2 regions of the Paenisporosarcina sp. FSL H8-0542 genome follow, and region 1 is predicted to be linked to the other one. Evidence: a T-box and tRNA genes for the amino acid it is inferred to sense, from the RefSeq annotation. Region 1 holds a T-box; the other holds one or more tRNA genes.
What was found. The T-box of region 1 lies ahead of ileS (isoleucine--tRNA ligase). A T-box ahead of a tRNA ligase gene usually reads a tRNA of that ligase, here a tRNA-Ile.
Positions count from the first base shown of each region.

Region 2: it has a tRNA-Ile gene. The T-box ahead of ileS (isoleucine--tRNA ligase) is inferred to sense a tRNA for this amino acid. The anticodon was not compared.

Region 1 covers NZ_CP152050.1:2,302,369-2,305,691, forward strand. The annotation lists gene ileS (isoleucine--tRNA ligase) at 1-1,410, opposite strand, end outside; T-box leader at 1,495-1,718, opposite strand; gene MHH33_RS11880 (DivIVA domain-containing protein) at 1,840-2,349, opposite strand; gene MHH33_RS11885 (RNA-binding protein) at 2,447-3,235, opposite strand; gene MHH33_RS11890 (YggT family protein) at 3,290-3,323, opposite strand, start outside.
Region 2 covers NZ_CP152050.1:1,089,503-1,092,825, reverse strand. The annotation lists gene MHH33_RS05950 (1,4-dihydroxy-2-naphthoate polyprenyltransferase) at 1-257, shown strand, start outside; tRNA gene MHH33_RS05945 (tRNA-Glu) at 405-476, opposite strand; tRNA gene MHH33_RS05940 (tRNA-Ser) at 484-574, opposite strand; tRNA gene MHH33_RS05935 (tRNA-Asn) at 584-658, opposite strand; tRNA gene MHH33_RS05930 (tRNA-Ile) at 660-736, opposite strand; tRNA gene MHH33_RS05925 (tRNA-Gly) at 743-816, opposite strand; tRNA gene MHH33_RS05920 (tRNA-Phe) at 824-899, opposite strand; tRNA gene MHH33_RS05915 (tRNA-Asp) at 1,047-1,122, opposite strand; tRNA gene MHH33_RS05910 (tRNA-Met) at 1,126-1,202, opposite strand; tRNA gene MHH33_RS05905 (tRNA-Ser) at 1,321-1,413, opposite strand; tRNA gene MHH33_RS05900 (tRNA-Ile) at 1,426-1,502, opposite strand; tRNA gene MHH33_RS05895 (tRNA-Met) at 1,510-1,583, opposite strand; tRNA gene MHH33_RS05890 (tRNA-Ala) at 1,602-1,677, opposite strand; tRNA gene MHH33_RS05885 (tRNA-Pro) at 1,698-1,774, opposite strand; tRNA gene MHH33_RS05880 (tRNA-Arg) at 1,787-1,863, opposite strand; tRNA gene MHH33_RS05875 (tRNA-Leu) at 1,885-1,973, opposite strand; tRNA gene MHH33_RS05870 (tRNA-Gly) at 1,987-2,061, opposite strand; tRNA gene MHH33_RS05865 (tRNA-Leu) at 2,081-2,165, opposite strand; tRNA gene MHH33_RS05860 (tRNA-Lys) at 2,181-2,256, opposite strand; tRNA gene MHH33_RS05855 (tRNA-Thr) at 2,263-2,338, opposite strand; tRNA gene MHH33_RS05850 (tRNA-Val) at 2,356-2,431, opposite strand; rRNA gene rrf (5S ribosomal RNA) at 2,442-2,557, opposite strand; gene MHH33_RS05840 (hypothetical protein) at 2,674-3,009, shown strand; tRNA gene MHH33_RS05835 (tRNA-Glu) at 3,144-3,215, opposite strand; tRNA gene MHH33_RS05830 (tRNA-Ser) at 3,223-3,313, opposite strand; tRNA gene MHH33_RS05825 (tRNA-Asn) at 3,323-3,323, opposite strand, start outside.

The sequences.
Region 1 (3,323 bases):
TTCTCCATCTTCCGCATAAAAGACAGGGATTGGAACACCCCATACACGTTGTCGTGAGATACACCAGTCTCCACGGTCACGGACCATGTTGAAGAGACGAGTCTCACCCCATGCTGGTGTGAATGATGTATCCTTAATTGCTTTTAATAATTGGTCGCGGAATGCTTCAACTGAAGCAAACCATTGAGCTGTTGCCCGGAAAATAACCGGCTTTTTAGTGCGCCAGTCATGAGGTGCAGAGTGTGTAAAGAATGTTAGTTTTTCTAATGCACCAACAGCATCTAAAGCTTCTGTGATAACTTTATTGGCTTTATCATAGAATAACCCTTCGAAGCCAGGTGCTTCAGCAGTCAATACGCCACGGTCATCGATCGGTGAAAGTACTTCAAGTCCATACGCTTTACCAACTTGGAAGTCTTCTTCTCCGTGTCCAGGAGCTGTATGAACACATCCAGTACCGCCCTCGTCCGTTACATGGTCCCCGAGCATTACAAGCGAATCACGATCATATAAAGGGTGTTTGGCTACCATGCGATCCATTTGTTCACCTTTTAATGTCTGAACAATCTCATAAGAATCCCATTCAAGAGCAGTTACCACCGTCTCCAGTAATGCTTTTGCTACAAGGTAGCGCGTTGATTCAACTTCCACAATTACATAGTCGAATTCCGGATTGACTGAAATTCCAAGATTAGCTGGAATTGTCCAAGGTGTAGTCGTCCAAATAATAATTTTAGTACCTTCAGCAACTACGCCTTTACCATCTGTCACTTCAAAACTTACGTAGATAGAAGGAGATTTTTTGTCCTGGTATTCGATTTCAGCTTCTGCTAAAGCAGATTCACTTGATGGAGACCAATAAACTGGTTTTAAACCTTTATAGATATAGCCTTTACGTGCCATTTCACCGAACACTTCAATTTGACGGGATTCATACGCTGGTTTCAATGTCACATATGGATTTTCCCAATCACCTTGCACACCAAGACGTTTAAATTGTTCACGTTGACGGTCAATTTGTTCATAAGCATATGTTTCACACAAGTTCCGGAATTCTGCTACAGTCATTTCTTTGCGATTGACACCTTTATTCGTTAAAGCTTGCTCAATCGGAAGACCGTGCGTATCCCAACCAGGAACATACGGTGCATAATAACCAGTCATAGATTTGTGTCGTACAATCATGTCTTTAAGCACTTTGTTCATAGCATGACCCATGTGAATATCGCCGTTCGCATATGGAGGACCGTCATGTAAAATGAAACTCGGGCGGTCTTTGGTACGCTCCAGTACTTTTTCATAAAGTTTCATTTCATTCCATTTTTCTTGCATCGCCGGTTCACGTGTAGGTAAACCACCGCGCATTGGGAACTCAGTTTTTGGCATCAATAACGTATTTTTATATTCCAATTAAAAAACCTCCTTTTAATATGACAAGCGCAATGCTTGCAGGGACAATCAACTTAAACTAAACAAAAAAACTCCTCATCCCAATGAAGGGACGAGAAGTTATAACTCGCGGTACCACCCTAATTGCAACATGAAGAAGTTGCCAGCTTAGATCACGTTAACGGTGTGAATCCGAAATCACTTACAAAATCAAGTTCAGCGATTTTACTCAAGAGTGATTTTCATTTGATTGCCGCCTGTCCGGGCTTCCACCATCCCCGGATCGCTTTTCTGTGCTTTCAAACTACTGTCTCTTTCAGCGTATTAATATAAAATAATGTGTATAGTTTCACTATGTCTAGCTACAAACGCCTGCTATATAGACGTTCTTCGCTTTTCTTATAATATGTAGATATTATAGGGAATGATTCCATAATCGTCAAGCTGTGCTTAGTCTTCTTTTGAATCCATTCTTTCCAGCTGAGTTGTGTCCACTTCATATTGCATCAAGTGATCCCAATCATCAGTGTTAATTAAATCAAGTTGTGCTTCCACCAACATTTTGAAACGGTTACGGAAAACTTTTGATTGCTTTTTCAAATCTTCGATCTCGAGGGCAATGCGGCGAGCTTTCGTCAACGCTTCATTTACGATACGGTCCGCATTTTTCTCAGCTTCTTTAACAATTAACTTTGCTTCTTTTTGAGAGTTTCGACGTACTTCTTCTGCAGCTTCTTGTGCAACCACGATTGACTTCTGAAGTGTCATTTCAATAGTTGTGAAATGGCCAACTCGCTCACTTGACGACTTCAATTTCTCTTCCAATTCTTTTTTATCTTTGATTAGAAGTTCGAAATCTTTAATCACTTGGTCCAAAAATTCGTTGACTTCATCTTCATTATAGCCTCGGAACCCCCGACCAAACTCTTTGTTATGAATATCTAGTGGTGATAGCGGCATTTCAAAAATCTCCCCTTTACTTACTGCATCATTTCCCACTATTATACCGTTCATTGTGGTTGATGACATCAATAATTCGAATTTTCTTGAATATATTTCACGAATTTTGTTCGATTCGCCCTATTTGTAGTCGTATTTTGTCTTTCTTTGTACGTCCTTCAATCATGCCAATCCGAATTCTCCCATAGCCCCTAATAGATAGCAAATCGGATTCATGCAGTTCAAATGATGGTTGTTCGCGAACAGTCCAGTTCACTTTCACTTTTCCGCCATGAACCAACAGCGATGCTTTCTGTCTGGAAACATTAAATAGAGAAGCGATTATGGTATCAATTCGCATTGAGCTTACCGTATGCGTTTCCTCCACCCAAACATCCTGGTTTTCTAAATAGGAATGATCAGGTTGTAGTTCTTCAACATGAACTTTGGCTTTGCCAATGGAGGTAAGATGCATCCGCACAAAATCTGCAACTTCCGAAGCTACCGCAAATTCAATTCGATTGTCGTCAACGCGAATATCTCCGAATTTTGATCGATCCAATCCTAATGACATAAGGGAGCCTAAAACATCGGGGTGCTCAATGTTGATGAATTTCGAAGGGTATTTAATCGAAAACATTGTGATGTCATAGTCATCATCAGTCGCAGCGAAATATGAAGGGGAAATAAGCATACGTTTTCTTTCAGCTTCCGGAAATTCACCAAAAGCCGTCGTTAACACATCTCCATTCTGACCGATAAGGGCATGTACGATAAATTGCTGTCTTGGATCTAAAAAATCAGTCAACTTTGGCGCATAGCGATCCTGTGTCTCCCTAAGCCATCCGCTGACTTGTTCGATAAATGATTGTTCGTCTTTACGGAAATGTTGCAAAACTTGTTCCATCTTTGCTCTTCCTTTCAATGGTCAAAAAAAGCCCCACGAAAGTGAGGCAATCTGTTAGACAAGTCCACTTAAAGTTGCCAATCCTCCA
Region 2 (3,323 bases), 1.2 Mb from region 1:
AACGAGCAGTTAATGTCTTGTTAGCACTGTTCGTAATTTCATACATTTGGATTTTAATATTAGTTATTCTAAACCTTGTAACGCCTTGGGTACTACTTGTGATCTTAAGCGCAAAGAAACCAGTGCATGCCATCCAAGTTTTCAAAACAAAAGAACACCCACTGGAAGTAATGCCGGCTATGAAAGATACAGCATTAACAAACACACTATTCGGATTCTTACTCGGTATAGGTTTATTGATCGGCTACTTATTATAGAATGAAAAACAACCGCAATTGCATTCAGCAATTGCGGTTGTTTGTTTATAAAAATACTTGTATGAATTTCGTCTGTCGCATTTCGCTACAATTCGACATTTCTCCATAAAAAAACACGCTATCCCGAAGATAGCGCATCTTTTTAAATGACCCCTACGGGATTCGAACCCGTGTTACCGCCGTGAAAGGGCGGTGTCTTAACCGCTTGACCAAGGGGCCTTACGTCTGGCGGAGAAGGAGGGATTTGAACCCTCGCGCCGGTTGCCCGACCTACACCCTTAGCAGGGGCGCCTCTTCAGCCACTTGAGTACTTCCCCAGAAATAATTGGCTCCGAAGGTAGGACTCGAACCTACGACCAATCGATTAACAGTCGATTGCTCTACCACTGAGCTACTTCGGAATGGTGGGCCTAAATGGACTCGAACCATCGACCTCACGCTTATCAGGCGTGCGCTCTAACCAGCTGAGCTATAGGCCCACAAATTGGAGCGGGTGAAGGGAATCGAACCCTCATCATCAGCTTGGAAGGCTGAGGTTTTACCACTAAACTACACCCGCATAATAATGGTGGCTCAGGACGGAATCGAACCGCCGACACAAGGATTTTCAGTCCTTTGCTCTACCGACTGAGCTACTGAGCCACATTGAATTTGTGCTAAGCTTTGAATCTCTTTGTCAGCTTCTTTCGTTCAGTCAGTCACGTACGTTAGTACGCTCCTTCCTTTACTCAATTGCTTCCTCGACCTTCTTTGCTTATCTCAAATTCTTAAAGAATTACTTAATAAAAATGGCGGTCCCGACGGGAATCGAACCCGCGATCTCCTGCGTGACAGGCAGGCATGTTAACCGCTACACCACGGGACCATTTGGTTGCGGGGGCAGGATTTGAACCTGCGACCTTTGGGTTATGAGCCCAACGAGCTACCGTGCTGCTCCACCCCGCGATAATATTATTGTTATAAACACTATGACTCAACGCTTCTAGTAATATCACGATTTCTTTAGCGCGAGTATATGTATGTTTATATGTTTGATGATCTTACACCACACACTTAGTAAAAATGGAGGAGGTAGAGGGATTCGAACCCCCGCGGGATTTGACTCCCCTGTCGGTTTTCAAGACCGATCCCTTCAGCCGGACTTGGGTATACCTCCGCAGTATATAAGTGGTGGACCTTGCAGGACTCGAACCTGCGACCGGACGGTTATGAGCCGTCTGCTCTAACCAACTGAGCTAAAGGTCCTAAAAAATGGCGGCAGAGGGGATCGAACCCCCGACCTCACGGGTATGAACCGTACGCTCTAGCCAGCTGAGCTACGCCGCCAGGATCTTTATAAAATGTTGGTGGAGCCTAGCGGGATCGAACCGCTGACCTCCTGCGTGCAAGGCAGGCGCTCTCCCAGCTGAGCTAAGGCCCCGTAAAAGGGATAAAATAAACTGGTCGGGAAGACAGGATTCGAACCTGCGACCCCTTGGTCCCAAACCAAGTGCTCTACCAAGCTGAGCTACTTCCCGAGTCAAAAATTATGGCGCGCCCGGCAGGAGTCGAACCCACAACCTTCTGATCCGTAGTCAGACGCTCTATCCAATTGAGCTACGGGCGCATATTATACTATTTTAAAAACTGGTGCCGAGGACCGGAATCGAACCGGTACGGTAGTCACCTACCGCAGGATTTTAAGTCCTGTGCGTCTGCCAGTTCCGCCACCCCGGCATTCAAGAAGATATGGAGCGGAAGACGAGGTTCGAACTCGCGACCCCCACCTTGGCAAGGTGGTGTTCTACCACTGAACTACTTCCGCTCGTATAATATTGTAAGAATGGTGCGGGTGAAGGGAGTCGAACCCCCACGCCTTGCGGCGCTAGATCCTAAGTCTAGTGCGTCTGCCAGTTCCGCCACACCCGCAACTTAGTATAAAAATGGTGAGCCATGTAGGATTCGAACCTACGACCCTCTGATTAAAAGTCAGATGCTCTACCAACTGAGCTAATGGCTCTAACAATGGTGCCGGCGAAAGGAGTCGAACCCTCGACCTACTGATTACAAGTCAGTTGCTCTACCAGCTGAGCTACACCGGCACGGTGTTAAAAAAAAATGGTGGAGGATGACGGGCTCGAACCGCCGACCCTCTGCTTGTAAGGCAGATGCTCTCCCAGCTGAGCTAATCCTCCGGAATAAATCGCCCAGCGACGTCCTACTCTCACAGGGGGAAACCCCCAACTACCATCGGCGCTAAAGAGCTTAACTTCCGTGTTCGGTATGGGAACGGGTGTGACCTCTTTGCCATTATCACTGGACTGGGTATTCTTTTTTTAAGACAAGATTTATTATAACAAGTCTGACGAAATTTACAAGTGTTTTTTATTTTTTTAAAAAAACATTTTTGTTCACTCAAAACTGAATAAACGGGTCATTGAAAACCATTAATACTCGGGATTTAGTAGGTGATAAAGAAAGTGGTCGAAAAACGATGGCCATCTTAATCGGTCGCAAACGAGCAGTTAATGTCTTGTTAGCACTGTTCGTAATTTCATACATTTGGATTTTAATATTAGTTGTTCTAAACCTTGTTACGCCTTGGGCACTATTTGTGATCTTAAGCGTAAAGAAACCAGTGCATGACATCCAAGTTTTCAAAACAAAAGAACACCCACTGGAAGTAATGCCGGCTATGAAAGATACAGCATTAACAAATACACTATTCGGATTCTTACTCGGCATAGGTTTATTGATCGGCTACATAATATAGAATGAAAAACAACCGCAATTGCGGTTGTTTGTTTATAAAAATACTTGTATGAATTTCGTCTGTCACGTTTCGCTACAATTCGACATTTCTCCATAAAAAAACACGCTATCCCGAAGATAGCGCATCTTTTTAAATGACCCCTACGGGATTCGAACCCGTGTTACCGCCGTGAAAGGGCGGTGTCTTAACCGCTTGACCAAGGGGCCTTACATCTGGCGGAGAAGGAGGGATTTGAACCCTCGCGCCGGTTGCCCGACCTACACCCTTAGCAGGGGCGCCTCTTCAGCCACTTGAGTACTTCCCCAGAAATAATT